Regions from separate parts of the Micromonospora sp. NPDC047762 genome, predicted to be linked through region 4. Evidence: riboswitches for the same ligand, from Rfam matches in the RefSeq annotation. Region 4 holds a riboswitch; each other region holds the start of a gene.

Region 1 (7,748 bases), on a different contig from region 4:
GGCGCGAAGACCATCACGTGCCCACTCATCGGTCGTCGCCGTTCATGCTGGCCGCCCTCCGGCACCTTCGGGATATTTCGTACTAACCGACCTTAATGGCGCAGGTGGTGGCAGGTCGTCGCATCAGCCCGGTCCGGCGCGGCGCTGAGGGTCAGTGGGGCGTTGCCAGCCAGACATAGGTACGGGACGATCGGGCGACCAGACGACGGCGGGAGACGGTGTGCTCAGCAGCGATACCTTCAGCTACACCGTCCAGGCCCGGTGCTCACCCGCCGAGGCGGCAGCGTTGCTCAGCGACCTGACCCGGCAGGGCGAGCTGCATCCGCTGATCGTGCGGGTTCGCCGGGTACCGCCCCGGCCCGGCGCCCATGCGAGCTACACGATCAACGACCGGTTGGCGGCCGGTCCGCTGCGCTTCCGGACCACCTACCACGCGGACGTGCTGATCAGCGAGGCCGACGAGATCGTCATGGTGGCCCGCCAGTGGCCGGCCACCACGGTGCGAAACCACACTCGACTACGCGCCGAGCCGGACGGCCTGACCCGCGTCGACGTCGAGATCACCCTGACCGCGCCGAGGCCCCTGTTCCGCTACGCGTTCCGCCAGGCCCAGGCCGCTCACCTCGCCCTGGCCACCCGGCTGGGCGCCGCCCTAGACCGCACCACCAACACCCCGCCCCCCAACCCCTGACCCACCCCGCCCCGTGGCCGACCCCGTGCGGCGCCCCTCGGCGCGCCGATCTTGCACTTTCGGCTGTCGATATCAGTGGGATGAAGCCATATGTCGGCGCAGCAAGTGCAAGATCGCGGGCGCGTAGGGCGGGCAGGGCGGGCAGGGCGGGGTGTGGGGGCGTTAGATCGGGGTTGGCGTGCTGTTGCGGGTCGGGCGGGTGGTGGGACGTCGGCCCCACGGCTTGTAGGTGGAGAGCACTGTCGCGATGACCATCAGGCTGGTCGACACCGCCGGCGCGATGACCAGGTCAGCGCGATCGCGGGCGGGCAGGGCGGCGCCGACCGCTCCGGCGTGACGCAGATTCGGGGTGAGCAGGAACAGCACCAGCCCGACCATCACCGTGGTGAGCACGAGCTTGACCAGCACCCAGCGGTGGCGCAGCAGGCCCCATGGGGTGAGCAGCGAGCTGGCGACTCCGATCAGCCAGACCAGGACGCTCAGCGGCGCGAACAGCACCGTGCCGACCAGGGCCGTGACCGGATAGACCACCGCCGGGTCGGCGCCCCGCTGCACGGCGACGCCGAGGGTGAGCAGCACCAGGTCGGCGCCGAGCCAGCCGAGCGAGGTGACGAGGTGCAGGGTGAGCAGCGCCTTGCGGGTGGTGGGTCGGATCCGAGGCATACCGCGATGCTGCCCGCCGGCCGCGGCCGGGTCGTCCGACGAGCGACGACATCAGGGGTACGCCCGGTGACGTAGCCCGGCCCCGGACGCACGTGATGCCTGTGAGCATCAGTGGCTCACAGGCATCACGACGCGTGGGTCAGTAGACCGACAGGTGTACGTGGTTGGTGTGGTCGGTCGACGGGGTGCCTTGCGCCCCGCTGTACGACTTCCACCCGCTGCTGGGCAGCCAGATCTGCCTGTACCAGATCACGTAGAGCACGGCGAGCCGGTCCGCGTTGCGGATGAAGTACGCGGCCAGGTTGCTGCCGTACGTCTTGTCGCCGCCGGTGGCGTTGCCGCCGAAGCCGTTCTTCTGCGCCGCGAAGTCGCAGGCCCGGCCCTTCGGGTGTTCACCCGAGCCGCTGGGGCGGTGGCACGAGACGTACCGGGTGAATCCCGCGGCCTTGGCCTGGTTGAGCGCGTGCAGGGTGCGCGGGGTGATGCAGCCGTTGGCCGGCGTGGGGTCGTTGACGCTGCACGACTCGGAGGGCCAGGAGCCGTCGGAGTTGCGCGGTGCGGCCTTCGCGTTGGCGCTGGAGGTGCCCCGGTTGGAGCCGGCGTCGGCAGTGGTCTGCGGCTTGGGCGTGGTGGCCACGGTCAGGGCCCGTTCGGCCTGCTCCTTGCGCTTGGCCATCACCGCGACCTGCTTGCGCTGTTCGTTGATCTCGCCGTCCAGGGCGACGCGGGTGCGGTTGGCCTTGTCCTTGGTGTCCAGCAGGTCGCGCAGCACCCGGTCCTCGTTGGCCGCCACCGCGTCCAGCGCGGCCGCCCGGTCCATGAAGCCTTCCGGGGTGTTGCTGTTGAGCAGCGCCGACACCGCACCGAGCCGGCCGGTGCGGTAGGCGACCTCGGCGATCTCGCCGACCTTGCCGTTGCGCTGGTCGATCTCGACCTCGATGGTCTTCAACTGGGTGCCGAGCTGCTTCTGCCGTTGCACTGAGGTGTCCAGGGCGCGCTTCGCGTCCAGGTAGCCCTTGCTGGCCGCCTCAAGCTGGGCCCGCAACGCCGGGGTGCCGCCCTCCTCGTCGGAGTCGGGTGCGGCGGCCCGCAGGCCGGTCGGGGGTGCGGCCGAGGCGGTGCCGGCCGGAAGCGCGACGCCGAGGGCGAACATCGCGACGATCAGGGCCGCCAGTCGGGCGGCGGGTGGTCGTGCTGGTGCCACTGCGCATGTCCTTCCGTCAGCCGCCGACCGGGTTAGCTGACGGGTTCGGGACGGAAGATCCCTACCGCTGACGCGGATACACCCCAGGAACATGGTTCCCCGGTTCGCCCAGGTGGGCGATTAGGCGGCGACCGCCACCGGCGCCGGGAGGGCGCCGCCTGGTGACGGCCGGGACCGAGCCTACCGGTGCGGGTGGGGCCGCTGCAGCCGATGTGACGGACGGTGCGTGCGTCACCACGGAAATCGACGAACCGGTCACCATTCGATGGAGCCGCAGGCTCCAGAAGCGGCGCCGGGCTCGATCTGCAAGGTCGCGTGTTCGATGCGGAAGTCGTCGTGCAGGGCCGTACGTGCCGCGGTGAGCACCGCGCCGACCTCCGCGCCCGGTGCCATGGTCAGGTGGGCGGAGGCCACCTCCATGCCCGAGGTGAGCGTCCAGACGTGCAGGTCGTGCACCTCGACGACACCGGGGACGGCGGCGAGCCGGTCGTGCACGGCGGTCACCTGGAGGTGCTCCGGGGCGGCCTGCACCAGGATGCGGATGGCGGCGCGGGCCAGCCGCCAGGTGCGCGGCAGGATGAACACGCCGATGGCGACCGCGACCAGAGGGTCGGCCCACCACCAGTCGGTGACGGTGATGAGCAGCGCCGCGCCGATGACGCCGACCGAGCCGAGCAGGTCACCGAGCACCTCCAGGTAGGCGCCCTGGAGGTTGATGCTCTCCCGGGCTCCGGCGCGCAGCAGCGCGAATGCGGCGATGTTCGCGAGCAGGCCGAGCACGGCCACCGCGAGCATCGGGCCGGCGATGACCTCATGCGGGTCACCGAAGCGGCGGATCGCCTCGACCACCACGTAGATCGCGACGCCGGAGAGCAGGACGGCGTTGGCCAGCGCGGCGAGCACCTCGAGCCGGTAGAGCCCGAAGGTGCGCTGCGGGTCGCCGGTGGCCCGCCGGGTCGCCGTGATGGCGGCGAGCGCCATCCCGATGCCGAGCACGTCGGTGAACATGTGCCCGGCGTCGGAGAGCAGGGCGAGCGAGCTGGTGTGCAGTGCGACCACCGCTTCGACCACCATCAGGGTGGCGAGCAACCCGAAGGCCGCCCAGAGCCGACCTCGGTGCTGGTGTGCGGCATTGGCGACGGACCCATGGTGGTGGTCATGACCTGCGCCCACGAGAACCACCTTCCGCCGCTGGTCGGGACCCGGTCAAATGTATGCTCACATCGCTATGTGTGCAAGTGTACGGGCAGGGCGTGCCGCCTGCGGCAGTCCGCACACGTCAGCCGGTCGGGTCGATGGTGGTGAGACGCTGGGTGGCCCGGGAGAGCGCCACGTACAGAGTGCGCACCCCGGCGCCCGGATCCGCCCGGATCTCGCTCGGGGCGACCAGCACCACCCCGTCGTACTCCATGCCCTTGGCCTCCAGGCTGGTCACCACCTGCAACCTGGGCGCGCCGAGCGCGCCCAGCCAACCGGCGACCTCGTCCCGGCGGGGGACCGGCGTGATCACCCCGACCGTGCCCTCCACCTCGGCCAGCAGGCCGGCGGCGGCCTCCACGGTCGCGGTCTCCAAGCCCGTCGCGGGCACCACCAGCTCCACCGGCTCGACCCCGGTGGAGCGGACGGCGGTCGGCAGCGGCAGGTCCGGGTAGAGCCGCCGGATCTCCGCCGCCGCCACCGCGAAGATCTCCGCCGAGTTGCGGTAGTTGGTGGTGAGCGTGAAGTCGTGTCGCTTACGCCGGCCCAGCGCCTGGTCGCGGGCCCGGGTCAGCTCCTCCGGATCGCCGGTCCACGCGGTCTGCGCGGGGTCGCCCACCACGGTCCAGGAGGCCAGTCGGCCGCGTCGACCGATCATCCGCCACTGCATCGGCGAGACGTCCTGTGCCTCGTCCACCACCACGTGCGCGTAGTCCCGGTAGTCCTCGGGGCGCTCCCGGGCCGCCGCGCGGGCGGCCCGTTGCCGTTCACCGAGGGTGCTCAGCTCACGGACGCCGCCGGCGAGGTGGAACGGGTCGCGTCGCGCGCGGGCCGGCTGCGCGGGCTTGCCGAGCAGCGCGTCCAGCTCGTCCAGCAGTGCCACGTCGGCGATGGTCAGCCCGGCCGAGTCCAGGTTCCGGTACGCGGCGTTGAGCAGCCGGATCTCCGCCGAGGAGAGGATCCCCCCGGCGTACCGGCGCAGCCGGTCCGGCTGCGCCAGCCAGCCGAGCACATGCCGGGGGTGCAGCCGAGGCCACCACGCCTTGAGGAACTCCCGGAACTCCGATCGCTCGGCGATCTCCGCCTCGAAGGCCGGTTGCTCCGGCAGCCGACCGCTGCTCAGCTCACGGGCCTGCGCCCAGAGCGCGGCGAACACCCCGTCGAAACCGGCCCGGCGCACCTCGTTGCGCCGTGCGCCGCGTTGCAGCGCACGGTCCCGGATCCGGTCCAGCGCGACCCGGTCCAACCGCAGCAGCGTGCCCCGGTAGAGCAGCCGCAGCTCACCCGGGCCGCCCGGCACCGCGTCGCGGGCCGCCCGCTCCAGCACCCGGCGCATCCGCAGCGAGCCCTTCACCGCCGCCACCTCGGGCGGGTCGGGGCGGGTGGCCGTCATGCCCGGGAAGAGGGTGCCCAGCGAGTGCAGGGTCGCGGTGTCCTCACCGAGCGACGGCAGTACGGAGCCGATGTACTCGACGAACACCGACGACGGGCCGACCACCAGGATGCCGCCGCCGGCGTAGCGGCTGCGGTCGGAGTAGAGCAGGAACGCGGCCCGGTGCAGGGCGACAGCGGTCTTGCCGGTGCCGGGGCCGCCCGCGACGATCGTCACCCCGGAACCCGGCGAGCGGATCGCCTCGTCCTGCTCCCGCTGGATGGTCGCCACGATGTCGCGCATGCCCCGGCCGGTGGCCTTGGACAGGGTGGCCAGCAACGCGCCGTCACCGACGATGGTCATCCCCTCCGGGGCGGCCGTCGGGTCCAGCAGGTCGTCCTCGATCCGGGTGACCCGCTCGGCGCGGGACTGGATGGTGCGGCGCCGCACCACGTCCAGCGGCTGCGCCGGGGTGGCCTGGTAGAACGCGGCGGCGGCCGGCGCGCGCCAGTCGACGACAAGCGTGACGGCGTTCTCGTCGCGGATCCCCAGTCGCCCGACGTGCAGTACCTGACGGTCGCGCAGGTCCAGTCGGCCGAAGACCAGCCCCTCGTGCTCGGCGTCCAGGGTGTGCCGCCGCTGCGCGGCGTGGAAGACCATCGCGTCGCGCTCGACCAGTGCGCCGTGCGTGCCCACCCGGGCCATCCGGTAGCCGTCACGCTCGGCGCGTACGGCCGACTGCCGCAGCTCGGCCAGTCGGGCGTACACCCGGTCGAGGTGTCGTTGCTCGACGGCGATCTCCTGCTCCAGGCCGGTCTGGTCGGTCAACGCACGCTCCTTCAGAGGTCGCCGGCAGGCGGCGGAAACCGCGCGGGCCAACGGAGAAGAGTACGGCCCCGGAGCGGACCCGCCGCGCCCGAGGTGCGCGAACGTGCTCAGGCACCCGTCTCGGCGGGGGCCGCGCCACGGTGGGCCGGCGGTGACGCGCCGAGGTGGGCCGGCGACGATTCGGCGATCGCCCGTCGTACGACGCCGGTGAGCGCGGCGTTCACCTCGTCCGGGCGTTCCATCATCAGCATGTGCCCGGCACCTGGGCAGACGGTCAGCTCGGTGGCCGGCAGAGCCGCCGCGATCGACTCGGCGCACGGCGGTGGGGTCAGCCGGTCCCGGTCGCCGACCAGGGCGGCGGCCGGCAGGTGGGCCAACGCGGCGAGGGTGTCCAGGCGGTGCTGGGTGCCGATGGAGGCGCGGAACCCGCCGATCGAACGCAGCGAGGCCCGGGCCACCGCCGACGTCACCAGGCGGATGTCGGCCGGCTCGCAGCGGTCACCGAAGAGCATCCACCGGATGCTCGGTCGCAGCGCGTTCAGCAGTGCCCGGGGAGCACGCCACGAGCCACACCGGGCCAGCACACCGGCGCCGGTCGTCTCGGCCAGCCGGATCAACCGGGCGATCCGCGGCGAGAGCCCGTAGACGGTGTGCGTGTGCCCCTCGGCGGTGGTCGAGACGAAGACCAGGCCGGCGGTACGGGCGGCGAAGTGCGCGGGGTGGCGGTGGGCGTACTCCATGATCGTCATGCCGCCCATCGAGTGCCCGACCAGCACCACCGGGCCGCTCGGGGCGACCGCGTCGATGACCGCGGCCAGGTCGTCACCCAACTGGGCCAGGGTGGCCGTGGGCAGCGCCATGCAGCTGGACCGGCCGTGCCCCCGCGCGTCGTAGGCGACCACCCGCACCGCATCGCCGAACTGCGGCGCGGTGAGCGCCTCGACCTGCCGGTGCCAGGCGCGCCGGTCCAGCGTCCAGCCGTGCAGCAGGATGGCGGTGACCTGGGCGTCCGTCGGACCCGTCGCCTCGACGTTGAGCCGTACACCGTCCGGCAGGCCGACCTCGAACCGCTCCGGCATCGCCACCTCCCCAGGGCCGCCAGTATCACCAGCACCGGGATACCCGGCGGTAACACCGGCTACCCGCCATGACACCACGCCAATCGCGCCGTGGCGAACATTCCCGACCTCGCCCGTGCCGGACGGCGGCGGGCCAAGCTGGACGGCATGGGGTCGTCGGGAGCGCCCATGGGTGCGACGTCGGGGCAGGGGCGGCAGGCCGGCGGTACGCCCCGCGCCGCCCTGGCCGACCTGCTCGCCGGCAATCGGCGGTTCGTCAGCGGCCAGCCGGTGCACGGACACGACGTCACGGCAGCCGCCGCGGCCTCCGGCGACCAGCAGCCGTACGCGGTGGTGCTGGGCTGCATCGACTCCCGGGTGCCGTTGGAGGCGATCTTCGACCAGACCTTCGGCGCGATCTGCGTGATCCGAACCGGTGGGCACGTGCTCGATCGCGCGGTCTGCGGCTCGATCGAGTACGTGGTCGGCCAGCTCGGCGTACCGCTGGTGATGGTCCTCGGCCACGAGCGGTGTGGCGCGGTGCAGGCCACGGTGGAGGCGCTGCGCATGGGCCAGCGTCCCGGCGGGTCGCTGGCGCACCTGGTGGACGAGATCGCGCCGGCGGTCACCGAGGCGGGGATCGATGATCCGGCGGTCCTGCCGCTGGCGATCCGCCGGCACGTCCGGCGTACGGTGCGCACCCTGCGCCAGGACGATCTGCTGGCCGGGCCGGTG
Region 2 (7,748 bases), on a different contig from region 4:
CTGGTGCTGAAACGCCTCAGGCATGGGCCGAAATGAGTCGCGTACGGACCGACGCACCTGTTGGATCTCGACATGGAGCATGAGCTTGTTCGTCCCCGAAAGGCGCGTCCCGGGGACCACCTCGCGGTCCTCTCACCGTCCTTCGCCGCCGCCGGTGCCTTTCCGGTGATCCACGAGCAGGCCATGCGACGGCTTGCCGACCTGACCGGCCTCGTACCTGTCGAATACCCCACCACCCGCCAGGTGGGTGCGACCGCGGCAGCGCGTGCGGCGGACATCAACGCCGCCTTCGCGGACCCCCGGGTACGCGGCATTCTCGCCGTCATCGGCGGTGAGGACCAGATCACCGTCATTCCTCACCTGGACGCCGACCTGGCCCGTGCCGACCCGAAGCCGTTCCTCGGCACCAGCGACAACACCAACCTGCACCACTGGCTCTGGGGACTCGGCATCGCCAGCTTCTACGGCGGGTCCTCCCAGGTGCACCTCGGCCCCGGGCCTGCCGTCGACGACGTCCACGTCCGGTCGCTGCGAGCGGCGTTGCTCACCGGGGAACGTCTGGAGATCACCGACCCGGGTGAGTCCGAGGACATCGGCGTCGACTGGGCAGATCCGCAGGCGTTGAAGTCGTTCGGAGAGCGCGAATCGACGGAGCCGTGGAGCTGGCACGGGCCGGCCCGAGCGGTCACCGGCCGCACCTGGGGTGGCTGCCTGGAGGTCATCCAGTGGATCCTGACGGCGGGACGCTTCCCGTTCCCCCCGGAGGTCCTGAACGGCGGGGTGCTGATCATCGAAACCTCGGAGGAGCTTCTCCCCGCCCGCGAGGTCGGCTGGATCGTCCGATCACTGGGTGAACGCGGTCTCCTCAGCGCCGTCGACGCCGTCCTGGTCGCCCGTCCGCCGGTCTCCGACCACACCCGTCGACCCCCGGCCGCAGATCGGGCGCGACTTCGCGAGCAGCAGCGCGACACGGTCGTCGACGTGGTGACCCGCTACAACCCCGAGGCGGTCGTCTGCCTCGGGGTGCCGTTCGGCCACACCAAGCCACAATGGATTCTTCCGCATGGTGGCCCGGTAACCGTCGATGGCGTGGAACGTCGCATCTTCGCCGACTACCGGTAGAGGCCGTCCGGCAACGTGGCCTACGCCCGCCTCACCGAGCGGCCGTCCTTCCTCGCTGCCCGAATGCGGTCCCGAGACTGAGAACGGGCGCTTACCCACCACGCCTCCTACTGCCCGACCTCTGGGGGGTGCGGGCCTCCTGGCGGGTGGTGAATCCAGTGGACCGGCACCGACCGTGGCGGAAAGCTGTGGGGATGGAACCGACACAGACGGCGCTCATCGTGCCGATACCCGAGGCCGAGGAGGCGGTGGGCCCCTTCCGGGCATCGCTCGACCGGGCCGCCGGATGGGGGGTGCCAGCGCACGTGACCGTCCTCTACCCGTTCCTGCCCCCGCAGCAGCTCGATGAGCAGGTCTTGGCCGTACTGCGCGAGACCATTGCCGGGATCCCTCGGTTCGACGTCGCACTGACGGACGTCGGCTGGTTCGGTGACACGGTCGTCTGGCTTGCTCCGCAGCCAGCTCGCCCGTTCCGGGAGCTCACCTCGGCCGTGTGGCAGCAGTTTCCCGAGGCGCCCCCCTATGCCGGGGCGCACAGCGATGTGGTGCCGCACCTGACCATCGGTCACGACGCCGCCAAGCCCACGCTGAACCACGCCGCAGAAACCATCTCCACGTACCTGCCGATCAACGCGGCCATCGACAGAGTCAGGCTCATCGCCGGAACACCGGACATCAGCCCTTGGCGCACCGTCTTCGAGTTCCCGCTTGGCACCACACCACCTGCGCCGGCTGGCACGGCAGTCACAGCGGCCAGGGCCTCGATCGGGGAGCGGGTGACGGGCGACCGTCACGTCAGCTAACCAGGTGACCGACGTACTGACTGTGAATCAGCAGAAGGCGCGCGGGGCAGGGCGGTACATCCGTTGTCGGGTGCCGCTCCTGACGTGCAACCACCCACGGCAAGCGCAAGAAGCGATTGGAATGGATGAAGGCCCAGGTCGGGAACATGTCCTGACCTGGGCCTTCATCGTGGAGCGGGTGACGGGAATCGAACCCGCACTGTCAGCTTGGGAAGCTGATGTTCTGCCATTGAACTACACCCGCAAGCGGCACCACTGTACCCGAGTCATCGAGCCCGTGCACCCAGGCACCCCCGGTGACCGCAGGTGTCCGCGGACCGTGCCGCTCGGGTCGGCCGGGGTGATCGACTCGGTTTCCTGGAAGTCGGGGCATCCGGAGCGCCGGGATACCGCGGTTTCGCTGAAGTCGAGTGGATCATGCGGGAGTGGCGGCTCGCCGGGCGTGGCGGGCGTACGCATCGGTGCCGGCTCCGTCACGACGGAGCCGGCACCGATGATCTTCCGGTCGTGTGGTCAGGCGGCCGTGCACTGCACGTCACGGCTGAGGAGGGTCGGGCGCGTCTGCGGGACGGCGAGGGGCGCTGCCACCGCCGACTGGGCGTTTGGGTCGAGCCAGACCCGAACGGCCGGCCGGCTCGGCCCGAGACCCGGAATGCCCGCGATGTGCTGCTCGCGGCGGGTGAGCATGGCCACGTCGACGGTGAACTCGAAGAGCCGCCAGTCGACCTGCGGCTCGGCCCGGGCGCTCTGCGCCAGCTGCGCCACCCGGATCGGATCGGTCACCGGGCGGGCGTGACCTGCCACGTACGCCTCGTCGTCGCTCTCCTCCGCAGGGAACGAGTGCAGCGCGTAACGGCCGTCACGTTCGAGGTCGCGGCGCTTGGGCGAGTCGATGATGAAGCAGAACAGCCCCTCGGCGGTGATGACCGGGGAGACCGGATGGACGCGGGGCCCACCGTCGGCACGGACCGTGGCCAGATAGCCGAAGCCCGGCCCGTACTGCTGAAGGAGAACGCGGATCCCGTCGGCGAGTCGGGGCTCGTCGGCGGCGAATTCGGACCAGGAAGCCATGTGGGCATTCTATCGAACAAATGTACGAGCAGCGACCTCGACGCGCTGGTCCAGCACCGAATCCGGCCACTTTTGGCAACGCGGCTATGGTGGTCCGATGCTGCTCTCCGACCGTGACCTGGTCTCCGAGATCAAGGCCGGCACGCTGGGCTTGGAGCCGTTCGAGCCCACCCTGGTCCAACCCTCCAGCATCGACGTCCGACTCGACCGGCTGTTCCGGGTCTTCAACAACCACCTCTACACCCACATCGATCCGGCCATGCAGCAGGACGACCTGACCTCGGCGGTCGAGGTCCCCGACGGCGAGCCGTTCGTGCTGCACCCGGGGGAGTTCGTGCTCGCCTCGACGCTGGAGGTCATCTCCCTGGGTGACCAGCTCGCCGGCCGGCTGGAGGGCAAGAGCTCCCTGGGCCGGCTCGGGCTGCTCACGCACTCCACCGCCGGTTTCATCGACCCGGGCTTCTCCGGTCACGTGACGCTGGAACTCTCGAACGTGGCGAACCTGCCGATCACCCTGTGGCCGGGCATGAAGATCGGGCAGCTCTGCATCTTCCGGCTCTCCTCGCCGGCCGAGCACCCGTACGGCTCGGTGGTCTACGGCTCGCGCTACCAGGGCCAGCGGGGGCCGACACCCAGCCGCGCCTGGCAGCACTGGCGCACCTGGCCCACCCGTTAGGACCAGAACGACGAGGGCCCGCCGCGAGGAGATCGCGACGGGCCCTTCGGTCACACTGGGTCAGCCTGGACGGCCATAGCTGTGGATCGGGCCGTCGTCGACCTTCTTCATCTTGACCGGTTGACCGGCCTGCGAGGCGTGCACCACCCAGCCGCCGCCGACGTACATGCCGACGTGGTGGATGTCGCTGTAGTAGAAGACCAGGTCGCCGGGGCGCAGGTCACCCTTGCTGACGTTCTTGGTGACCCGGCTCTGCGCGGCGGCGTTGTGCGGCAGCGACACGCCAGCCTTCGCCCAGGCGGCCAGCATCAGCCCGGAGCAGTCGTACGAGTTCGGACCCTCGGCACCCCAGACGTAGGGCTTGCCGATCTGCGCGCAGGCGAACTTGACCGCGGTGCCCGCGGCACCGCCGGGGTAGCTACCCGGGCAGGGCGCCGGGCGCAGCGGACCGCCGCCGCCGCTGCCGTACACCTTCAGGCGCAGCTTCTGCAGGCGGTCGATCTCGTCGTTGATCTGCTTCTTCTTCGCCGCCAGCTGAGCTTCCGTGCGGGTCAGCTGGGCCACCATCTCGTCCAGTGGCGCCTTCTGCGCGGCCAGTTGGTCGCGCAGGTCGGCCACCTGGCGTACGTCCTTCTGCTGGTCGTGCGCGAAGCGGTCGAGCATTTCGAGCTGGCCGACCACCTCGCTGGGCGACCGGCTGCCCAGCATCGCGTTGACGGTCGAGACGTTCTCACCCATGTAGGCGCGTACGGCAAGGGCGCTGACCTTGTCCATCGCGGCGTCGACCTGGCGCTCGAGCGGAGTGATCCGGGCGGCCAGGGCGTCTGCCTGCTTGCGCTTCGCGGCGAGGTCGATGCGGGTGGCGTTGTGCCGTTCGATGATCGGTTCGAGCTTGTTCCAGTCGGCGTCGATCTGGCGCTCGATCTCGGCGACGGAGGGGTCGGCGTGGGCCGCCGTGGCGCTGCCGGTCAGAACGACGGCGACGCCGGCCAGCGCGGCGAGTGCGGTGGTGAAGCGGGACCAGCGTGGGCGCGGCACGATCGACGCCGGGCCGGCTGATGCCGACCGCTCGGACGACGGCCGCGGGGCATGGAGTGCCACCGGGGTTCCGTACTCCTTCTTCCTGACCGCCTACCGGGTTAGCTGACGGGTTCGGGCGGGAAGTCGGCGCCCTACCGCAGTGGCTGCGGATTCACCCCGAGGGACCTGGGTCCCCGGTTCGCTCGGAAACGACTCGGCGGTGTCGGTCCGTTACCGCCCGGGGTGGGCGGAGCTGCTGTCGGGCCGACAAATGACCAGAGTAGAGACGCCCGTTACCGATCCGCAACCCGTGCGGCCGTGACACTCCGTACGGATTGGACGAGGTCACCGACCGTGTGTGAAGAATTCTTTCCGTACACTTCGATAGATGGAAAGGTATTGACGCGAGCTCCCGGACGGCGCGATGGTGACCTGACCTCACTCCGCGAGAATCTAGGGGGTTCGATGCACCATCCAACCCTGTCGACCGGCTGGCGCGCACTGCTCGCCGCCACCGTGGTCGCCGCCGCGACAACGGTGCCACTCTCCGCCGGCCCGGCCGCCGCCGCGCCCACCACCGACCGCCAACAGCAGTACGCCGACGCGGCCACCGAGTACGGCGTACCGGCCGTCGTGCTGCTCGGCGTCTCCTACCTGGAGTCCCGTTGGGACACCAACGCCGGCACACCGAGCACCAGTGGCGGCTACGGCCCGATGCACCTGACCGACGTGCGGCACGTGGCCGCCCTACCCGGACGCGCTCACCACGACGCCGGCGCCGAGGACCCGCGCGGCGACGGCTCCCGGCCGGCCCGGGTGCCCGCGCCCCGACCGGTTGAGGCGCCCGCCCCGTCCACCGCCGCGTTGCAGACCGTCGACGCCGCCGCCGCGCTGACCGGCGCCGCCCCCGAGGCACTGCGTACCGACGCGGGCCTCAACATCCGGGGTGGGGCCGCGCTGCTGGCCGCGTACCAGAGGGATCTGGGCGCGCCGGTCGGCGCGGACACCGACCCGGCGGCCTGGTACGGCGCTGTGGCCCGCTACTCGGGCGCGGACAGCGCCGACGCCGCGGCGGCCTTCGCCGACGAGGTCTTCACCACCATCGGCGCGGGCGAAGCCCGGGTGACCGACGACGGCCAACGGATCACCCTGCCGGCCCGGACGGTGCGGCCCGAACGTTCCTGGCTGGACCGGCTGGGCCTGCGCCGGCTGGCCCGCCCGGACGGGGTGGAGTGCCCCCGCACCATCTCCTGCGAGTGGATCCCGGCGCCCTACGAGGCGTTCGGCGAGGGGGACTACGGCAACCACGACCTCTCCGACCGGCCCGCGCGGCAGAAGATCGAGTACATCGTCATCCACGACACCGAGGCGAGTTGGGCCACCACCCTGCAACTCGTCCAGGACCCGACCTACGTGAGCTGGCACTACTCGCTCCGCTCGGTCGACGGGCACATCGCCCAGCACGTGAAGACGAAGGATGTCGGCTGGCACGCCGGCAACTGGTACGTCAACGCGAAGTCGATCGGGTTGGAACACGAGGGCTTCGCGGCGCAGGGCACCTGGTACACCGAGGCGATGTACCGGACCTCGGCGAAGCTCGTTCGGCACCTGGCGCTGCGGCTGGGCATCCCGCTGGACCGCCAGCACATCATCGGCCACGACAACGTGCCCGGCACCATCCCCTCGACAGTGCGGGGGATGCACTGGGATCCGGGCCCCTACTGGGACTGGACGCACTACTTCGACCTGCTGCACGCCCCCCGACTGGACACCGGCACCCCGGCCACCGGGCTGGTCCGGATCGACCCGGACTACACCACCAACCAGCCGGCGTTCACCGACTGCGTCACGGTGGGCGTGCCCTGCGCTCCGCGCGGCTCCTCGTCGGTGGTGCTGCGCAGCGCGCCGTCCACTGACGCGCCGCTGGTCAACGACATCGCGCTCCGCCCGGACGGCAGCCCGAACACGATGGCCGTTTCGGACCACGGGGCCCGGGCGTCCGCCGGGCAGACGTACGCGCTGGCCGGCCGGCAGGGCGACTGGACGGCGATCTGGTACCTCGGGCAGCGGGCCTGGTTCCACAACCCAGCGTCCGCGCCGACCGCCAGTTGGACCGTCGGAGTCGTGGCGACGCCGAAGCCCGGAAGAGCCACCGTTCCGGTCTACGGACGGGCGTACCCGGAGCAGTCCGCGTACCCGGACGGGGTGCCCTACCAGGCGATCTCCCCGCTCCAGTACACGCTGGCCGCCGGGCAGCGGTACGCCGTCGGCGCGGTGCTGGCCGGCGAGTACTACCGGGCCAGCACGTTCGACGGCTCCTCACCCGGCGACTGGACGGTCATTCGCGGCAAGAATCGGTACGCGCAGATCCAGTTCGGCCACCGGATCATGTACGTCGACCTCGCCGACGTGCAGCTCTTACCCTCCCCGGTGGGGGCACCCCGCTGAGAACCACGACGGCCCCCGGTCGGTGACCGGGGGCCGTCGTGTCGCGCGAGGTGGATCAGCCAGGTCTGCGGAACCCGGCGACGGGCATGGTGGTGATGCTGGACACCTGCACCGGTTTGCCGGCGCGTGGCGCGTGCACCATCTGGTTGTTACCCAGATACAGCCCGACATGACTCAGGCCGGAGAAGAAGAACACCAGGTCACCGGGGCGGGCGTCGGCGCGCGAGATGGCCTTACCCTCGTTCCACTGGTCACCGGTGTGGTGCGTCAGGTAGATCCCGGCCGCCTTGTAGGCGTACTGGGTCAGCCCCGAGCAGTCGAACGAGTTCGGCCCGGTGGCACCCCAGACGTACGGCTTGCCGACCTTGCCGCAGGCGGTCTTGATCGCGGTGCGGGCCGCCGCACTGAACACGCCGTTGATGGTCGGGCAGGCCGCCGTCTTGACGGTGGTCTTGGGCATCGACGCCTCGAGCTGCTTGATCTCGGCGTCGATCTGCTTCTTCTTGGCCGCCAGATCGTTCTGCTGCTTGGTCTGGGTGACGATCAGCGCGTCCAGCTTCTGCTTCTCGCCGTCGTACTTGGCCCGCACGGCCAGCACGCCCTCGACC
Region 3 (7,748 bases), on a different contig from region 4:
GTTCCCCCCCCTGCTGGGGTGGCCGGTCTCCGTGTTGTCCTTTTTGTTACCGCGCTTTCTGTGGGCCCCCCCCCCCCCCCCCCCGCCCCCCCCCCCCCCCCCCCCCCCCCGGGAAGGTTGCCCAGGGTGTGGCCGGAGTCAACGTATGAAATCTAAATCACGCATACCTTGACGCATCTTACGGTGCGTGTGACGGTGGAGCACGAGCCAGCGCCCGCCGCCCGGCCGGCGGAGAGCCGGTTTGACCAGGTCAGATGCGTCGAGACGAGGTGCGGGATGAGTCATACCGGGAGCTCCGGCGGTCAGCCGGGTCCGCAGCGGACCACCGACGGGGCCACCGCGCTCAGTGAGCCGACCCGGGCGTACGCCGAACTGGTCGCCGGCAACCGGCGCTTCGTCGATGGTGCCCCACGCCACCCCAACCAGGATGCCGGGCACCGGGCCGCGGTGGCCGACGGGCAACACCCGTTCGCGGTGATCGTCGGCTGCTCCGACTCGCGGCTGGCTGCCGAGATCATCTTCGACCGGGGCCTGGGCGACCTGTTCGTGGTTCGCACCGCCGGGCACACCGCCGGCCCCGAGGTGCTCGGCAGCGTCGAGTACGCGGTGACAGTGCTCGGCACCCCGCTGGTGGTGGTGCTCGGTCACGACTCCTGCGGTGCGGTGCAGGCCGCCCGGGAGTCCGCCGCGACCGGCACCGCGCCGAGTGGCCATCTGCGCGCCGTGGTCGACGCCGTGCTGCCCAGCCTGCGCCGGGCCGCGGACGAGGGCGTGGACGACATCGACGGCATCGTCGACATCCACATCGCACAGACCGTCGAGACGCTGCTCGGGCAGTCGCCCGTGCTGGCCGACGAGGTGGCGCGGGGGCGGTGCGCGGTGGTGGGCGTGTCCTACCGGCTGGCAGCCGGAGCGGTACGCCAGGTGGCCGCCGTGCCGGCCGGCTTCGCGACCCCGGCCGAATCGACCGACCCGGCCGCGCCTGCCACCGTCTGACGCGACGAGGGCCGCTCCGCGTCACGCGGAACGGCCCTCGACGGGGATCGGGCGGGTCAGAGCAGCGACATGTGAACGTGGTCGGTGTGGTTCGACGGCCCGCTGTACGAACTCCAGCCGGTGGCCGGGAACCAGATCTGCCGGTTCCAGATCACGTAGTAGATGCCGAGCCGGTCGGCGTTTCGGATGAGGAACGCGGCGACGTTGTTGCCGTACGTCCGGGTGTCGTTGTTGTGCCACGGGGAGAACCCGCTCTTCTGTAGCGACCAGTCGCAGGCGCGGCCCTTCGGGTGCTCCCACGGCCCGCCGGGGCGGTAGCAGCCGACGAACCGGTTGAAGCCGGCCGCCTTGACCTCCTTGTACGCGTGCAGCGTGCGCGGCGTGACGCAGCCGGACGTGGTGGGGTCTTTCTCGCTGCACGACTGGGGCTTCCAGTCACCGTCGGCCGTGCGACCCGGGCCGATCTTCGCGACCTTGGAGGTGGCATCCACCAGGCCGCCGGTGAAACCCTTGCCGCCGACGAGGGAGAGCGCCTTGTCGGCCTCGCTCTTGCGCTTCGCCATCAGGGCGGTCTGCTTCTGCTGCTCGCGTACCTCGGTGTCGAGGGCCAGCTTGGCCTGCTCGGCGCGGGCCTTCACCTCGTTGACCTCGGAGAGCTTCTTCTCGTTGACCATGTTGATCTCGTCGAGCAGCCCGGCGCGCTGGACGAACGAGTCGGGCGCGTCGCTCTCCAGCAGCATCGCGACCGCGCCGATCCGGCCGGTCCGGTACGCCTGGGCGGCGATCTGCCCGACCTGCGGGGCCAACGCGTCCAGTTCGGCCTTGGCGCGGTTGACCTCCGCCGCCAACTCGCTCTGCCGCTTCTTGGACTTGTCCAGCTTGGACTTCGCGGCGGAATAGTCACGGTTGGCCTGCTCGATGACGTCGTTGAGCAGCTTGGGCTCGCCGTCCTCCTCGTGCCCGGACGGTGTGGGGTTCGTCGGGGCGGCGTGCGCCGGGAACGGCCCGGCGAACACGGTCAGTGCGGCGATCACGGCCACCACGGGTGTCAACCAGCGGCGTAGGGGTGCCGTCACAATGTTCCCTTCCGTCGACCGCCGACCGGGTTAGCTGACGGGTTCGGGGCGGAAGTGGCCCCTACCGCTGACGCGGATTCACCCCAGGTACCTGGGTCCCCGGCTCGCCGGTTGGCGATTGGGCGGTGGCACCGCAGGCGCCGCTTCGCGCCTTCATCGGTAACCGGCAGCGAGGTTACCCGAGAGTCGACCGGCTGAGCTATGCCTGGATGCCGACCAAAAGCGTCATTTCGCCATAGCGTTGAGTGACCAGTGACGCGGTTCTCAGGGTGGATGCCCGATCTGGTCACGCTGAGGAGTGTCACCATGCCGTATCCGTGCTCCTGTTCGACTCCGGCCACCGGTCGGTGGCCTCGGATGGGGGTGCGGTCCGCGTCCGGTCCGGCTCGTCGGAGCCGGCCGTTCGCGGTGAGCTGAGTGCGGCCAGTGCCTCGCTGCGGTCCGGCTGGGGCCGGGGCGCGGGAGCGTCGGAGGGAGCCGTGGCATCGGTACCCCCGGCCGCGGTCACCACAGCGGCCAGCCCGGTGGTCAGCGGCACGGCGGCGATCAGGCCGAGGGTGGCGACCGCGCTGCGGACGATCTCCTGCGCGAGGAACTCACTCGTGAGGATCTGCCCGATCGGCCGCGAGTCGGCGGTGAGCAGGAGCAGCAGGGGCAGTGACGCGCCCGCGTACGCCAGCACGATGGTGTTGACAGTGGAGGCGATGTGCGCGCGGCCGACCCGGGTGGCGGCACGGTACAGCTGCAACCGGGTCAGCCCGGGGTTGGCGTTCGCCAGTTCGGTGACGGTGGCCGCCTGGGTGACCGTCACGTCGTCGAGCACCCCGAGCGAACCGATGATGATGCCGGCGAGCAGCAGACCGTGCAGGTCCACGTCGCCCTGGAACATCGACAGGGTGGTGGCGTCCTCGCTGCCGAAGCCGGTGAGGTGGGTCGCGGCCGTGGCGATCGTGGCGAGCACGCCGGTCAGCACCAGGCTGCCCAGGGTGCCGAGCACCGCGACCGACGTCTGTGCGGTGACCCCGTGGGTCAGATAGAGCACCACGAACATGATCAGGGCCGCGCCGACCACCGCCACCAGCAGCGGTGACCTGCCCGCGCTGATGCCCGGCAGCACGAAGGTGAGCAGGATGGCGAAGCTGGCGGCCAGCCCGGCGAGCGCTGCCAGACCCCGCCACCGACCGAACGCGACGATCGCGGCCGCGAAGACCACCGCCAGCCACACCATCGGGGTGCCGCGTTGATGCTCGGCGATGTTCCAGTTGCTGACGGTGGGATCGATCGGATCGGCCAGTTCGACCAGGACGACCTCGTCGCCGACCTCGACCCGGGGTGCGCCGGGCCCGTCGGGCACCGGAGTCCGTACCTGCTGGCCGGCGGTCGGCCCATCGTCCACCCGCACGTCGACGGTGCCGCACCGCCCATCGCCGACCCTCGGTGTGCCCTCGGGGACCGACGGCGCCGGCGGGCACGGCTCGCTCACCACCCGGGTGACAGTGCCGGGGTAGCGCGGCACGTCTGCACCACCATCGGTCTGCGGCGACCCGCCGCGCGGCCAGAGCAGCACCGCGGCCAGCACGGTGGCGACGAAGAGGGGTACCACAGTCACGACGAGGATCCGTCGCACCCGAGGCGGGGCGGACGGAGCGGGGTGAGTGTGGTCGGCGGCCAAGGTGAGACTCCCAACGATCCGGTGCGGAATACGGGTCAGCGGGCCGGGCGGTTCACCGTTGCGGTGGAAACGCGGCGGACGGCGGGGCGGATCGCTGCCTGACGACCGCTTGATCACGGACGGTCAGTGCTCGGCCCGGTCGGCCGGGGGCACCGCCACGACGTGGCGGCGCCGGTGCCCGACTGTGCAGCGGCATTCGGAGGGCCATCGTGGGAGATGCTAGCCAGCCCCTCCGGGGGTTGCAGGTCGTGGCGGAGTGTCGGGCGGCCGAACCGCTCGCGCGGCGGTCTCCGGGGCGGCATGTTGGAGCCATGCCCGCTCCGTCACCGCCCCACCCCGACCGACCGCGACGCGCCGAACCCGTGCCGCACGACAAGCATTCCGGGCACGACAAGCACGCCGGACACGATCCGGCGATGTTCCGCCGCCGGTTCTGGGTCTGCCTGGTGTTGACCGTCCCGGTGGTGCTGACGAGTCATCTCGTGTCGGGCCGGCTGGGCCTGACCGGGGACGTCGTCCCCGGTCGGGGCTGGGTGGGCCCGGTGCTCGGCTCGGTGGTGTTCTGGTGGGGCGGTTGGCCGTTCCTGGTCGGTGCGGTCCGGGAGGTCCGGGACCGGGTGCCCGGGATGATGCTGCTGGTCGCGATGGCGATCACCGTCGCGTACGCCGCGTCCCTGGCGACCAGCGTCGGCGTCTTCGACCTGGACTTCTGGTGGGAGTTGGCCGCGCTGGTCACCATCATGCTGCTCGGGCACTGGCAGGAGATGAAAGCCATCGGACAGGCCCGGGGAGCGCTGGCGGCGCTGGCCGCGCTGTTGCCGGACGAGGCCGAACGGGTGGCGGCGGACGGGCGGGTCGAGGCCGTGCCGGTGACCGGTCTGCGGATCGGCGACGTGGTGCTGGTCCGGCCGGGCGGTCGGGTGCCGGCGGACGGCCGTGTCGTCGAGGGCGGCACCGAGCTGGACGAGTCGATGATCACCGGGGAGTCGCGGCCGGTCGCCCGGTCGACTGGCGACCGGGTGGTGGCCGGCACCGTCGCCACCGACTCGGCGATCCGGGTGCGCGTCGAGGCGTTGGGTGAGCAGACCGCCCTCGCCGGCATCCAGCGGATGGTCGCGCAGGCCCAGGCTTCCGGTGGACGGGCCCAACTGTTGGCCGACCGGTTCGCCGCCGCGCTGTTCTACCTGGCCACCGGCACCGCCGTGCTGACCGTGCTGGTCTGGACCGCGCTCGGTCAGCCCGACGAGGCGGTGGTCCGTGCGGTCACCGTCCTGGTGATCGCCTGCCCGCACGCGCTGGGTCTCGCCATCCCGCTGGTCGTCGCGCTCTCCACCGCGCTCGCCGCACGGTCCGGGATTCTGGTCAAGGACCGGTTGGCCCTGGAGCGGATGCGGACCGTCGGCGCGGTGCTCTTCGACAAGACCGGCACGCTGACCCGGGGCGAGCACGGGGTGACCGACCTGGCGACGGCGTCCGGCGTCGAGCGGAGCGAGGTGCTGCGGATCGCGGCCGGCGTCGAGTCGGAGAGCGAACATCCGTTGGCCCGGGCGATAGTGGCGGCGGCCGGCCGTGGCGGCCCGGCCCGGGCAGCCGGGTTCCGGTCGCTGCCGGGCCGCGGTGTGAAGGCGACAATCGACGGTACGGAGTACGCGGTGGGCGGGCCGGCGCTGCTGCGCGAGCTGGGCCTTTCGCTCCCGGCGGAGCTGGAGGCCGCGACCGGGCGGTGGTCGGCGCGGGGTGCCGCGGTGTTGCACCTGGTGCGGCTGCCCGACGCCGTGCTCGGTGCGTTCGCGTTGACCGACGAGGTGCGTCCGGAGGCCCGGCGCGCTGTCGCCGAGTTGCGTGCCGAGGGTGTCCGAAACATCGCCATGATCACCGGTGACGCCCGGCCGGTGGCCGAGGCGGTCGCCGCCGACCTCGGCTTCCGGCCCGGCGTCGACGAGGTCTTCGCCGAGGTGCTGCCGTCGGAGAAGGACGATCGGGTGGCCGAGCTCCAGCGGCGGGGGTTGGTGGTGGCGATGGTCGGTGACGGGGTGAACGACGCGCCGGCACTGGCCCGGGCGGACGTGGGCATCGCGATCGGCGCGGGCACCGATGTGGCCATCGAGTCCGCCGGGGTGGTGCTGGCATCCTCGGACCCGCGCGGGGTGGGGGCCGTGGTCCGGCTGTCCCGGGCGTCGTACCGGAAGATGCGACAGAACCTGGCCTGGGCGGCCGGCTACAACGTGGTGGCGCTGCCGCTGGCCGCCGGGGTGCTGGCCTGGGCGGGCGTGGCGTTGAGCCCGGCGGTGGCCGCGGTGCTGATGTCGGCGTCGACGATCGTGGTGGCGCTCAACGCTCAGTTGCTGCGCCGGGTCCGTCTCGATCCCGCGCCGGACTGAGCGCGGTCAGCCGCGCTTCATGAGCCGGCCGACCGCCGCCATCATCTCGGTGGCCATCTCGTCGGCCCGACCCTCGGCGGCGCCCTCGTGCATGCAGTGCCGGGCGTGCCCGTCGAGCAGCCCGAGGGCCACCTTGTCGAGGGCGGCCTGGATGGCGGAGATCTGGGTGAGCACGTCGATGCAGTAGCGGTCGTCGTCGACCATCTTCTCGATGCCCCGGACCTGCCCCTCGACGCGGCGGAGCCGCGCGAGCAGCTGGTCCTTGCTGGCGGTGTATCCGCGGATCGGGGTGGGTGCGGTCATACCGACCAGGATAGCGTACCCCCAGGGGGTATGGTACGGTCGGTTCTGTTGAGATACCCCCACCGGGTACCGGTACCACGAAGGAGACGATCCAATGGTCGACACGACGTACCAGGTGCAGGGCATGACCTGCGGGCACTGCGTCAGCGCGGTGAGCGCCGAGGTCGGCGCCATCGCGGGTGTGCGTGACGTCCAGGTCGACCTCGCCGCCGGCCGGGTCACCGTCAGCAGCGACCAGCCGCTGGACACCGCCGCCGTCCGGGCCGCCGTCGACGAGGCCGGTTACGACCTCGTCGACGCGTGATCGGCGGGCCGGCGTGCGTACCGTGACGAAACTGGCCGGGTTCGCCGTCGGCCTGGCGGCGGTGTTCGGCGCCGCCTACGGGATCGGCCGGGTCGTCGACCCCGCCCCGGTCGCCGAGAGCCGGCACGACGATGCCGCCACCACCCCGACGGCGGACGAGCGGGGCGGGACGGGCGATCGGCTGCCCGGCGGGTTGCTCGTCTCCGAACGTGGCTACACCCTCGAACCGGTCGACGCCCCGGCCGACGAGTTCGCCTTCCGGATCGCCGGCCCGGACGGCCGCCCGGTCACCCGGTACGACGTGGCGCACGACAAGCAGATGCACCTGATCGTCGCCCGTCGGGACCTCTCCGGCTTCCGCCACGTCCACCCCGAGCTGGCCGCGGACGGCACCTGGCGGGTCGACACCCCGCTGGCCGGCCCCGGGCAGTGGCGGGCGTTCGCGGATTTCACCCCGACCGGGGGTGAGCCGTTGACCCTGGGCGTGGACGTGACAGTCCCCGGCGAGCTGACCGAACGGCCGTTGCCCGCCCCGACGGCCAGCACCACGGTCGACGGCTACACGGTCACCCTGACCGGTGCGCCGCAGCCCGGTCGGACGTCGTCGCTGACCCTGACCGTCAGCCGGGACGGGCAGCCGGTCACCGACCTGGAGCCCTACCTGGGCGCGTACGGGCACCTGGTGGCACTGCGTCAGGGTGATCTGGCCTACCTGCACGTGCACCCGGACGGGGCACCCGGCGACGGGCGCACCCGGCCCGGTCCGGCCGTCACCTTCCTCGCCGAGGTGCCCTCGGTCGGCAGCTACCGGCTCTACCTCGACTTCCAACACGGCGGGAGGGTGCACACCGCCGAGTTCACAGTGGTCGCCGGCGCCGCCCCGACCGGAGACGCCCCGAAACCGAGCGGGCCCGCACCGACCGGCGGGGCCGACCACGGCACCCCCGGGCACGGACACGACTGACGGGACCAGACGATGACCACCACCAGCAGACCGCTGCCCGAGGCGCCGAACC
Region 4 (7,748 bases):
GGACGTGCTTCCGGTCGCGTTCACCTGTCCGCTGTGGTGGGTGGCGCGCTGGGCGACTCGGGTGCTGACCAGCCTCGCCGTCGTCGCGGCCCTGGCGCTCGGCGCAGGCCCGGCCACGGCCGCCACGTCGACGCCCGGCACGGGGCCCACGTCGAGCGTGGTGCCGACCACTGTCGCCGGTTCGCTGGCGGCCTCCTGCCGACACGCCGCGCCAACGGGGTCAACCGTCATCAACGCCGGCCGTGCGCAGGGCGACGATGGTGCCGACGCCATCGGGTCGGGGGCACACAGCGCAGCCCGTCCGGCCCCGGCGAAAGCCACCGAGGAGTCGGTCCCGACCTGGTCGGTCGACGCGCCGGTGGCGCTCCCCGGCGATCAGGGCACCATCGCGGCCGGCGTGCCGCCGGCCAGCGCGGCCGAATCTGACCGGCTGCTCCTCGCCGACCGTGCGAGCGGTCGGGCTTCCCGGGCCCCACCCGGGCGCTGAGCCACCGGGACGACCGTCCCGCCGCCGCGCCCTGTCGACCCACCCGCTCCCTGACCCGCCGACCCGTGGCCCGCCGTGGCCCGCTGGTCGGCGCGGCTTTCCATCGCACTGCTCTCTCCCCGAGGTGCCGACCATGGAGACCGTCGTCTTCTACCAGTTCGTGACCGAGGTGCCGCGGGCCGCCGCCATCTGGTCGACGCTGTTCCTGCTGACGCTGGGCCTGCTCACCGTGCTGGCCGCCCGCCCCGAACGGGCCCGGCCGACTGGCGACCCGGTCCCGGCCGGGCCCACTGCCCAGGAGTTGGCCGCCGCCGAGGCCGTCGACAGGCGCCGCTACGCCGAGGAGGTGGCCGTTGCCGCGGCCCGCGCGGCCACCACGGCCAAGCGGCGGCGTGCCGCCTGGCTGGCCGCTCAGGAACAGCTGGAGCAGGCCTGGATCGGGTACGACGAGGCGGACGCCGCCGCGCGTCGCTTCGCTGGCGCGGGGGCACTGCCCACCCCGCAGACCCCGCACACCCCCGCCGAGTACGCCGCCCGGGAACGTTATCTGCACCGGGCGGCGATGGCGGCGTACTGGCGGGGCGACCTGACCATGGCGCAGCTCGGCGACGTGTTCGGGCACCGGCGCGGCTGGGATCCCCGGCGACACCCGGTCGAGCAGGAGGTGCTGATCAGCCGGGTGATCCGGGATGCGCGGTCGACCGACTACCAGGTGGCCGCCGATCGTGAGCGGGTCGCCTGGCGCGACGCGGAGTTGGCCGCCGAGTCGGCCCGTGCCCTCGCCGAGGAGGCGTACGCGGCGGCGGCCCGGCTCCGCCCGACCCCGGTCCCCGCCCGCCGCACGGTCGCCGGGGCGTTGCGTCCCGCCGTCGTGGCACTGTGGCGCCCGGCCCGGGTGGGTTGAGCCCAATCCGTTATGTGAGGCCGGTCACCCAATCGCAAAATCGGACGTCCGGCGCGATCGACGGGATTGTTCCCGCGATTGTGGCCGCGTTCTTTGCGGCCTGTCCGGTTGTCGCCCGTAGGCGTCGCCGTAACTGGTTGTCCCATCGAGTCACATCATCGGCATTACGCGCAGAAATTGTGGCGCCAATTGGGGTTTACGCAGGTGAACCTGGCTTGGCAGGGCGTTGAGACGCCAGTAGTGTCGTCCCGTCCGGTGCGGTAACCGATCGCAAGACGCGACGCCGCATCGACCCGCTTAATCGTGATCAACGAACCGGGGACCCACCAGTAAGTCCGGGGTGAATCCGCGAGCCACGGCCCGCGGTAGGGCGTCTTCCCGCCCGAATCCGTCAGCTAACCCGGTAGGCGGTGTCGGAAGGAGTCCCATCCTCGTGCAGCACCTTTCCACCCCTCGGTTGTTCCCTCGCCTCCACGGCGCGGCGGTGCACCCGCTCATTCGTCGCGTGACGGTGAGCTGACCCCCGGGTCATCGCCTTTCCCGCCCGGCCGATCCGGGCGTTCCCCTGAGCGGTTCACACCCGCGGACCACGGTCCGCGCGCTGGCGCCTGCCCGGATACCGGTCCGGCCCCGGTGTGCCGCTCTCCCCCCGATCCGTGGAGGACCCCGTGAAGCACACCCTGCAGCGCCAGCTCCGTCGCCTCGCCACCGAGCGCCCGTACCAGATCGTCGCCGCCTCCGCCGCAGCCCTCGCGATCGCCACCACCACCGGCGCCCTGCTCACCACTGCCGACGACGCCCCGGCCGGCCAGCGCACCGCGACCACCGTCGCCGAGATGCGCAGCGACGTCGCCGCCTCCCGCAGTGAGGCTCGGGACGCGTCCCCCTCGGCCAGCGCCGCGCCGACCACGGCCGCCCCGGCCACCAGCGCCGCGTCGCCCGCCGCCAAGGCCAAGAGCAACCCCGACCTCACCCGTAAGCCGACGCCGCCGAAGCCCCCCGCGACGAAGGTGCTCGACTACGACTACGAGGCGCAGAACACCTACTACAACTGCGGCCCGGCGGCCACCCGGAACGCGCTCAGCGCCGCCGGCATCGACCGCACCCAGGAGGAGCTCGGCGCCGAGCTGGGCACCACCGAGATGGGAACCAACTCGGCCGCGGACACCACCCGGGTGCTCAACGCCGAGGTGAAGGGCTCCCCGTACCGGACCCGGATGTTCCCCGGCGCGCCCAGCCCGGCCCAGATGGACCGGCTCCAGGCCGACGTGGTGAAGGCCGTCACCGACGGCCGGGGCGTGGTGGCCAACGTCGTCGGGGACGCCGTCGACACCAACGGCGGGTGGCACTCCTACGGCGGTGGGCACTACATCGCCGTGGTGGGCTACAAGGACAACGGTCGCACCGTGCGGATCGCCGACTCGGCGAACCCGGCCGACCCGTCGTACTGGATCACCACGATCGACCTGGCCAACTGGATCACCAGCCGGGGCTACTCCGCCTGACCCGGGCACCCTGACCGCCGCGGGCGCCGTCTCCCACAAGGGGCCGGCGCCCGCGGCGTTTGTCCGCCCGGCCCGCCATCGACGGCCCTCGTACCCGACCGTGAACCGTGGGAGACTGCGGCCGTGGTGGATGAAACGGGTGGTCACACCGGCCGCGGGCCGGTCCTGCTGCTGCTGCACGGCATGGGAACGACCGGGGACGTGTGGTTGCCCTGGGCCCCGTACCTTGAGCAGCACTGGCCCGGGCGGTGGCTGGCACCGGACCTCGCCGGCCACGGCTGGGCGTCGCCGCTGCCCTCGTACTCCTTCGCGGGCTTCGCTCAGCAGATCGCGCGGGCCCTCGTCCCCGACGACCGGCTGGTCGTGCTCGGGCATTCGCTGGGTGGGGTGGTCGGCCTGGCGCTGGCCGCCCGCGACGCCGGAACGCCGGTGGACGCCGTGGTCGGGCTGGGCATCAAGGCACTCTGGTCACCCGCCGAGCTGACCCGCGCCGCCGAGCTCGCCGTCCGACCGGTGAGCTGGTTCGCCACCCGCACCGAGGCGGCTCGCCGCTACCTGCGGGTCGCCGGGCTCACCGGTCTGGTCCCGCCGGACCACCCGGTGGTGGAAGCCGGGCTGCGCCAGGTCGACGGCCGGTGGCGCCTCGCCATGGACCCGGCCGCCTTCGCCGTCGGCGAGCCCGATCTGGCCGTGCTGCTGGCGGCGACCGACGTGCCGGTGGTGCTGGCGCGCGGGGAGAACGACCCGATGGTCACCGACGAACAGCTCAAGGAGTACGGCGTACCGGTCGCCACGCTGCCCGGTCTCGGACACAACGCGCACGTGGAGGACCCGGCGGCGGTGCTGGCGCTGCTGGACCCGTACCGCTGAGCGGCTATGCCGGTGCGGTCGCGGTGAGCGCCTCGGCCGGCGCCAGCTCCCGGCGGGCGGCGGCCAGGAACGCCTCGGCGTACGACTCGGCCGGGAAGTCACCCAGGTAGCGGCGGCGGGTGGCCCAGCGGGCCTCGGCCAGCGGGTCGGTGTCCAGCAGGGCGGTCAGCACCTCGTCCACGTTGGACATGTCCCGACGCAGCACGTAACCCGACCCGGCCAGCGGGAACCGCTCCACGAACCGGTCGCCCTCGTCGCCCATGTCGGTGACCGCGTACGGCTTGCCGGAGTAGAGGAAGTCCGAGATCACTCCGGACACGTCGGAGACCAGCGCGTCGGCGGAGTTGACGCACTCGGTCAGGCTCAGCTCCCGAGCCGCCGCGCCGACCATGTGCTGGCGGCCGGTGCGGGCCCGGTCGGCGACGAGCAGTTCGGTCAGGCGGCCCAGTTGCCGGGCCGAGGCCGGGTTCTGCGTGGTGTACGGGTGGGCTCGCAGGATCACCGTCGCGCCGCGTTCCAACAGTCGGCGCAGCAGGCCTTCGGCCACCGGTAGCGAGCAGTAGTCGGCGTCGGCGTGGTGCCCGGTCCAGGTCGGCGTGTAGAGCACCGTCGGGTGCGCCAACCCTCGTGCGGGCTCCGGGCGCACCTCGATCGACTCGACCTGTGGACGACCCACCACGACGAACTTGTCGGCCGGGATCTGCACTCCGGCGCGGGCGTACCTGTCGATCGCCGCCTGCCCGGCCACGAAGATCCGGTCGAAGATCCCCGACACCGGGTTGGCGCTCGGCGCCTTGTCGCTGTCGCCGTGGTGCAGCTGGATGTGGGTGAGCTGGGTGAAGCGGACGCAGTGGCTGTTCTTCGCACCGTGGTTGACGTAGAAGGCCGCCCGTAGGCTCGGCACCAACGCCTGGTCCATCGCCGCCAGGGTGGGGCAGTAGACCACCGGCGCGTCGGTGGCCGCCGCGATCGGGGCCAGGAACTCCGGCTCACGCAGCACGACCAGGAACGGTCGGCCGATCCGTTCCAGGTACGGCAGCCACATGGTGACCTGGTATTCCGAGCCGGGAGGCGCGGAGAAGTAGAGCAGGAACTCCGGCTGGTGCCGGCGCAGCGCGGCGGCCACCGACCCGCCACCTGCGCGTGGCCGGAACCGTCGCCGGGCCAGGTCCAGCGCGACCGCACCGGCGCCCGCCCCGACCAGCAGGCTGGCGGTCAGGGCCACACCGGCCGGCAGGGCGAGCGCGGCGGCGAGCGCCAGGGCGGCGAGCAGCCCGAGCAGGGCCGTGCCGAGCCGGTCGGCGATCAGCGGCGTCCAGGCGCGAACCGGCAGGTTGGCCGTCCGGATCTCCAGACCGCCGGCGGTGCGCAGCGGCCCCACCAGCAGCACCAGACCCAGCAGGACCAGCCCGGTGGCGACCAGCGCGAGGTCGAGCCCGTCGTCCAGCCGCCGGGAGTAACCGACCAGGATCGCCGCGGCGATCAACGCGGTCTCCGCCACCAGGTCGGCGCCGGGCCGGATCCGCTGCTCGGCGGCCGAGGCGGCCAGCGCGGCGACTGCCAACGCCAGCCCCCAGCCGGTCGCGCCGGTCAAAGCCAGCACGACGAAGGCCAGCACGGCCAACCCGGTGGTCAGGCACCGGGCGGCCAGCTTTCGGACCAGGTCGCCGCGCATGTCGCTCCGTTCGTGGTTCCGCAGCCGTCGGCGTCAGTTGGCGGACGTCGCGCCGGCCGGTGCCTCGACCCGACCCGGCCCGGACTGTGCCGGCACGCTCGGCGTGGGCCCGTCACCGGGTGCCCGGCGTACGTCGATCACCTGACCGGTCAGGTCGGAGATCAGCACGTCCAGCGACGACTGGGCGACGGCCTCAGCGGCGAGCAGGGTGTGCTCCGGCTCCTCGCCGAAGGCCCGCGTCCGCATCGGGGTGGCGGTGCGCTCCGGGTTGATGCAGTTGACGCGGACGCCCACGTCGGCCCACTCGTCGGCGAGCGCCTGGGTGAGGTTGACCAGGGCGGCCTTGGTGGCCGAGTAGAGCGCGTAGCGGGCCCGGCCCCGGGTGTAGGAGCTGGAGGTGTAGAGCAGCAACTGGCCCTTGGTCTGCTGGAGGTACGGGAGGGCCTGGCGGGCGATGGTCACCGGGCCGACGAAGTTGACCTGGAGCAGCCGGTCCATGGTCTCCTCGTCCATCTCGGCGAGGGCGCCCTTCTCCAGGATGCCGGCGGTGACCACCACGTGGTCGATCCGGCCGGTGGCCTGGAAGGCGGTCGTCAGCGCGGCCTCGACGTCCTCGGCCCGCTCCACGTGGGTGCCCGTGCTGGAACGGCTGAACGGGAAGACCTGGGCGCCGTAGCGACGGGCCAGCTCGGTCAACTCGTGGCCGATGCCGTAGCTGCCGCCGAACACCACGATGGTCCGGCCGGTCAGCTCCTCGCTGTAGCTGCGGTGGTCGGTCAGCCGGGGGGCCTGCGCGGCGGCGAGCTGGAAGAGCTTGTCCGCCAGGTGCACGTCGACCGGGTGGGTGACCTTGATGTTCTCGTCCGAACCGTCGATCACCTTGATCGGGGTGCCGGGAAGGTAGCGCAGCACCACGCCGCAGTCGTCGGTGGCGGCGAAGTCCGGGTCGTCCTCGGCGATCTGGTACGCCGCCCGGATCGTGGGGGAGCGGAACGCCTGCGGGGTCTGACCACGGCGCAGCCGGGAGCGCACCGGGATGTCGGTGATGCAGTCGTTCTCGTCGACCTGGATGATCGTGTCCGCGGAGGGGATGGCCACGTCCACGGCGTCGTAGCTCCAGAGCGCGTTGACGCACTCGCGCACGATCCGGCCGCTGAGCAGCGGGCGTACCGCGTCGTGGAAGAGGATGTTGCAGTCTTCCGGGCCGACCGCGTCCAGGGCGATCCGGGTGGTGGCGTTGCGGGTGTCACCGCCCTCGATCACCTTGGTGACCTTGCGCAGGCCGGCTTTCTCGACGATCTGCTGGGCGTCCTCGACGTGGCCGGTGGCCATCAGCACGATGATCTCGTCGATCTCCGGTGCCGCCTCGAAGACCGTCAGGGTGTGCTCGATGATCGGCTTACCGGCGATCTTCAGCAGCTGCTTCGGGATGCCGAGGCCCAGCCGGGTCCCGGTGCCGCCGGCCAGAACCACCGCCACTGTCCGCGAGGGCCGCCACGGCGTCGGGGTTCCCGCTTCGGCGTCCGGGCCAGGGGTCTGGTCCTGCGTCATTGCCGGATCCTCACTCTCAGGGATGCGTTAACGGAAGGTTCCGCCCGAGCGGCGACGGAATGAACCTTAACGCGCGGACCGCGTCGCCCCAACGCGGGCGACGCGGTCCTCAGGCGCCGTGTCGATGCCGGACGTTCGCCGGAACTCTACTTGCTGTTCGCGTACGCCTCGTACGCCCGGATGACCTCGTCGGTGGGGCCGTCCATCCGGATGACACCCGATTCCAGCCAGATCGTCCGTTCGCAGGTGTCCCGGACGGAGGAGAGTTGGTGGCTGACCAGGAACACAGTCCCCGCGCCCTCCCGCAGCTCCCGCACCCGCTGCTCGCTGCGCTTGCGGAAGCCCTTGTCGCCGGTGGCGAGCGCCTCGTCGATGAGCAGCACGTCGTGCTTCTTGGCGGCGGCGATGGAGAACCGCAGCCGGGCCGCCATGCCCGACGAGTACGTCCGCATCGGCAGGCTGGCGAAGTCACCCCGCTCGTTGATCCCGGAGAAGTCGATGATCCCCGCGGCCTGCTTGGCCACGTCGTCGGGGTGCATGCCCATGGCCAGGCACCCGAGGACGACGTTGCGCTCCCCGGAGAGGTCGTTGAGCAGGGCGGCGTTGACGCCCAGCAGCGACGGCTGACCCTGGGTGTGGATGGCGCCCCGGTTCACCGGCAGCAGGCCGGCGATGGCCCGCAGGATGGTGGACTTGCCGGAGCCGTTGCTGCCGATCAGCCCGATCGCCTCGCCCCGGTACGCGGTGAACGAGACG

The links. Region 4 has a riboswitch for cyclic di-AMP ahead of ACGF3C_RS12320 (C39 family peptidase). Riboswitches for the same ligand answer to the same signal wherever they lie in the genome.
Region 1: it holds a riboswitch for cyclic di-AMP, as region 4 does, so the genes downstream of both, ACGF3C_RS15935 (coiled-coil domain-containing protein) here and ACGF3C_RS12320 (C39 family peptidase) in region 4, are expected to answer to the same signal.
Region 2: it holds a riboswitch for cyclic di-AMP, as region 4 does, so the genes downstream of both, ACGF3C_RS04145 (NlpC/P60 family protein) here and ACGF3C_RS12320 (C39 family peptidase) in region 4, are expected to answer to the same signal.
Region 3: it holds a riboswitch for cyclic di-AMP, as region 4 does, so the genes downstream of both, ACGF3C_RS01660 (hypothetical protein) here and ACGF3C_RS12320 (C39 family peptidase) in region 4, are expected to answer to the same signal.

The regions. Positions count from the first base shown of each region.
Region 1 covers NZ_JBIDCQ010000004.1:416,333-424,080, reverse strand. The annotation lists gene ACGF3C_RS15950 (PfkB family carbohydrate kinase) at 1-29, opposite strand, end outside; gene ACGF3C_RS15945 (SRPBCC family protein) at 221-691, shown strand; gene ACGF3C_RS15940 (hypothetical protein) at 854-1,354, opposite strand; gene ACGF3C_RS15935 (coiled-coil domain-containing protein) at 1,494-2,558, opposite strand; cyclic di-AMP (ydaO/yuaA leader) riboswitch at 2,564-2,695, opposite strand; gene ACGF3C_RS15930 (cation diffusion facilitator family transporter) at 2,814-3,731, opposite strand; gene ACGF3C_RS15925 (HelD family protein) at 3,838-5,955, opposite strand; gene ACGF3C_RS15920 (alpha/beta hydrolase) at 6,063-7,034, opposite strand; gene ACGF3C_RS15915 (carbonic anhydrase) at 7,203-7,748, shown strand, end outside.
Region 2 covers NZ_JBIDCQ010000001.1:837,638-845,385, forward strand. The annotation lists gene ACGF3C_RS04120 (LD-carboxypeptidase) at 184-1,122, shown strand; gene ACGF3C_RS04125 (2'-5' RNA ligase family protein) at 1,317-1,925, shown strand; tRNA gene ACGF3C_RS04130 (tRNA-Gly) at 2,096-2,169, opposite strand; gene ACGF3C_RS04135 (pyridoxamine 5'-phosphate oxidase family protein) at 2,439-2,996, opposite strand; gene dcd (dCTP deaminase) at 3,094-3,672, shown strand; gene ACGF3C_RS04145 (NlpC/P60 family protein) at 3,733-4,773, opposite strand; cyclic di-AMP (ydaO/yuaA leader) riboswitch at 4,787-4,922, opposite strand; gene ACGF3C_RS04150 (N-acetylmuramoyl-L-alanine amidase) at 5,158-7,140, shown strand; gene ACGF3C_RS04155 (NlpC/P60 family protein) at 7,196-7,748, opposite strand, start outside.
Region 3 covers NZ_JBIDCQ010000001.1:340,625-348,372, reverse strand. The annotation lists gene ACGF3C_RS01665 (carbonic anhydrase) at 277-996, shown strand; gene ACGF3C_RS01660 (hypothetical protein) at 1,053-2,072, opposite strand; cyclic di-AMP (ydaO/yuaA leader) riboswitch at 2,077-2,207, opposite strand; gene ACGF3C_RS01655 (YibE/F family protein) at 2,374-3,744, opposite strand; gene ACGF3C_RS01650 (heavy metal translocating P-type ATPase) at 4,056-6,125, shown strand; gene ACGF3C_RS01645 (metal-sensitive transcriptional regulator) at 6,132-6,428, opposite strand; gene ACGF3C_RS01640 (heavy-metal-associated domain-containing protein) at 6,523-6,732, shown strand; gene ACGF3C_RS01635 (hypothetical protein) at 6,746-7,696, shown strand; gene ACGF3C_RS01630 (heavy metal translocating P-type ATPase) at 7,709-7,748, shown strand, end outside.
Region 4 covers NZ_JBIDCQ010000003.1:319,916-327,663, forward strand. The annotation lists gene ACGF3C_RS12310 (hypothetical protein) at 5-487, shown strand; gene ACGF3C_RS12315 (hypothetical protein) at 621-1,391, shown strand; cyclic di-AMP (ydaO/yuaA leader) riboswitch at 1,676-1,816, shown strand; gene ACGF3C_RS12320 (C39 family peptidase) at 2,048-2,896, shown strand; gene ACGF3C_RS12325 (alpha/beta fold hydrolase) at 3,020-3,766, shown strand; gene ACGF3C_RS12330 (CDP-glycerol glycerophosphotransferase family protein) at 3,771-5,441, opposite strand; gene ACGF3C_RS12335 (bifunctional cytidylyltransferase/SDR family oxidoreductase) at 5,475-6,992, opposite strand; gene ACGF3C_RS12340 (ABC transporter ATP-binding protein) at 7,139-7,748, opposite strand, start outside.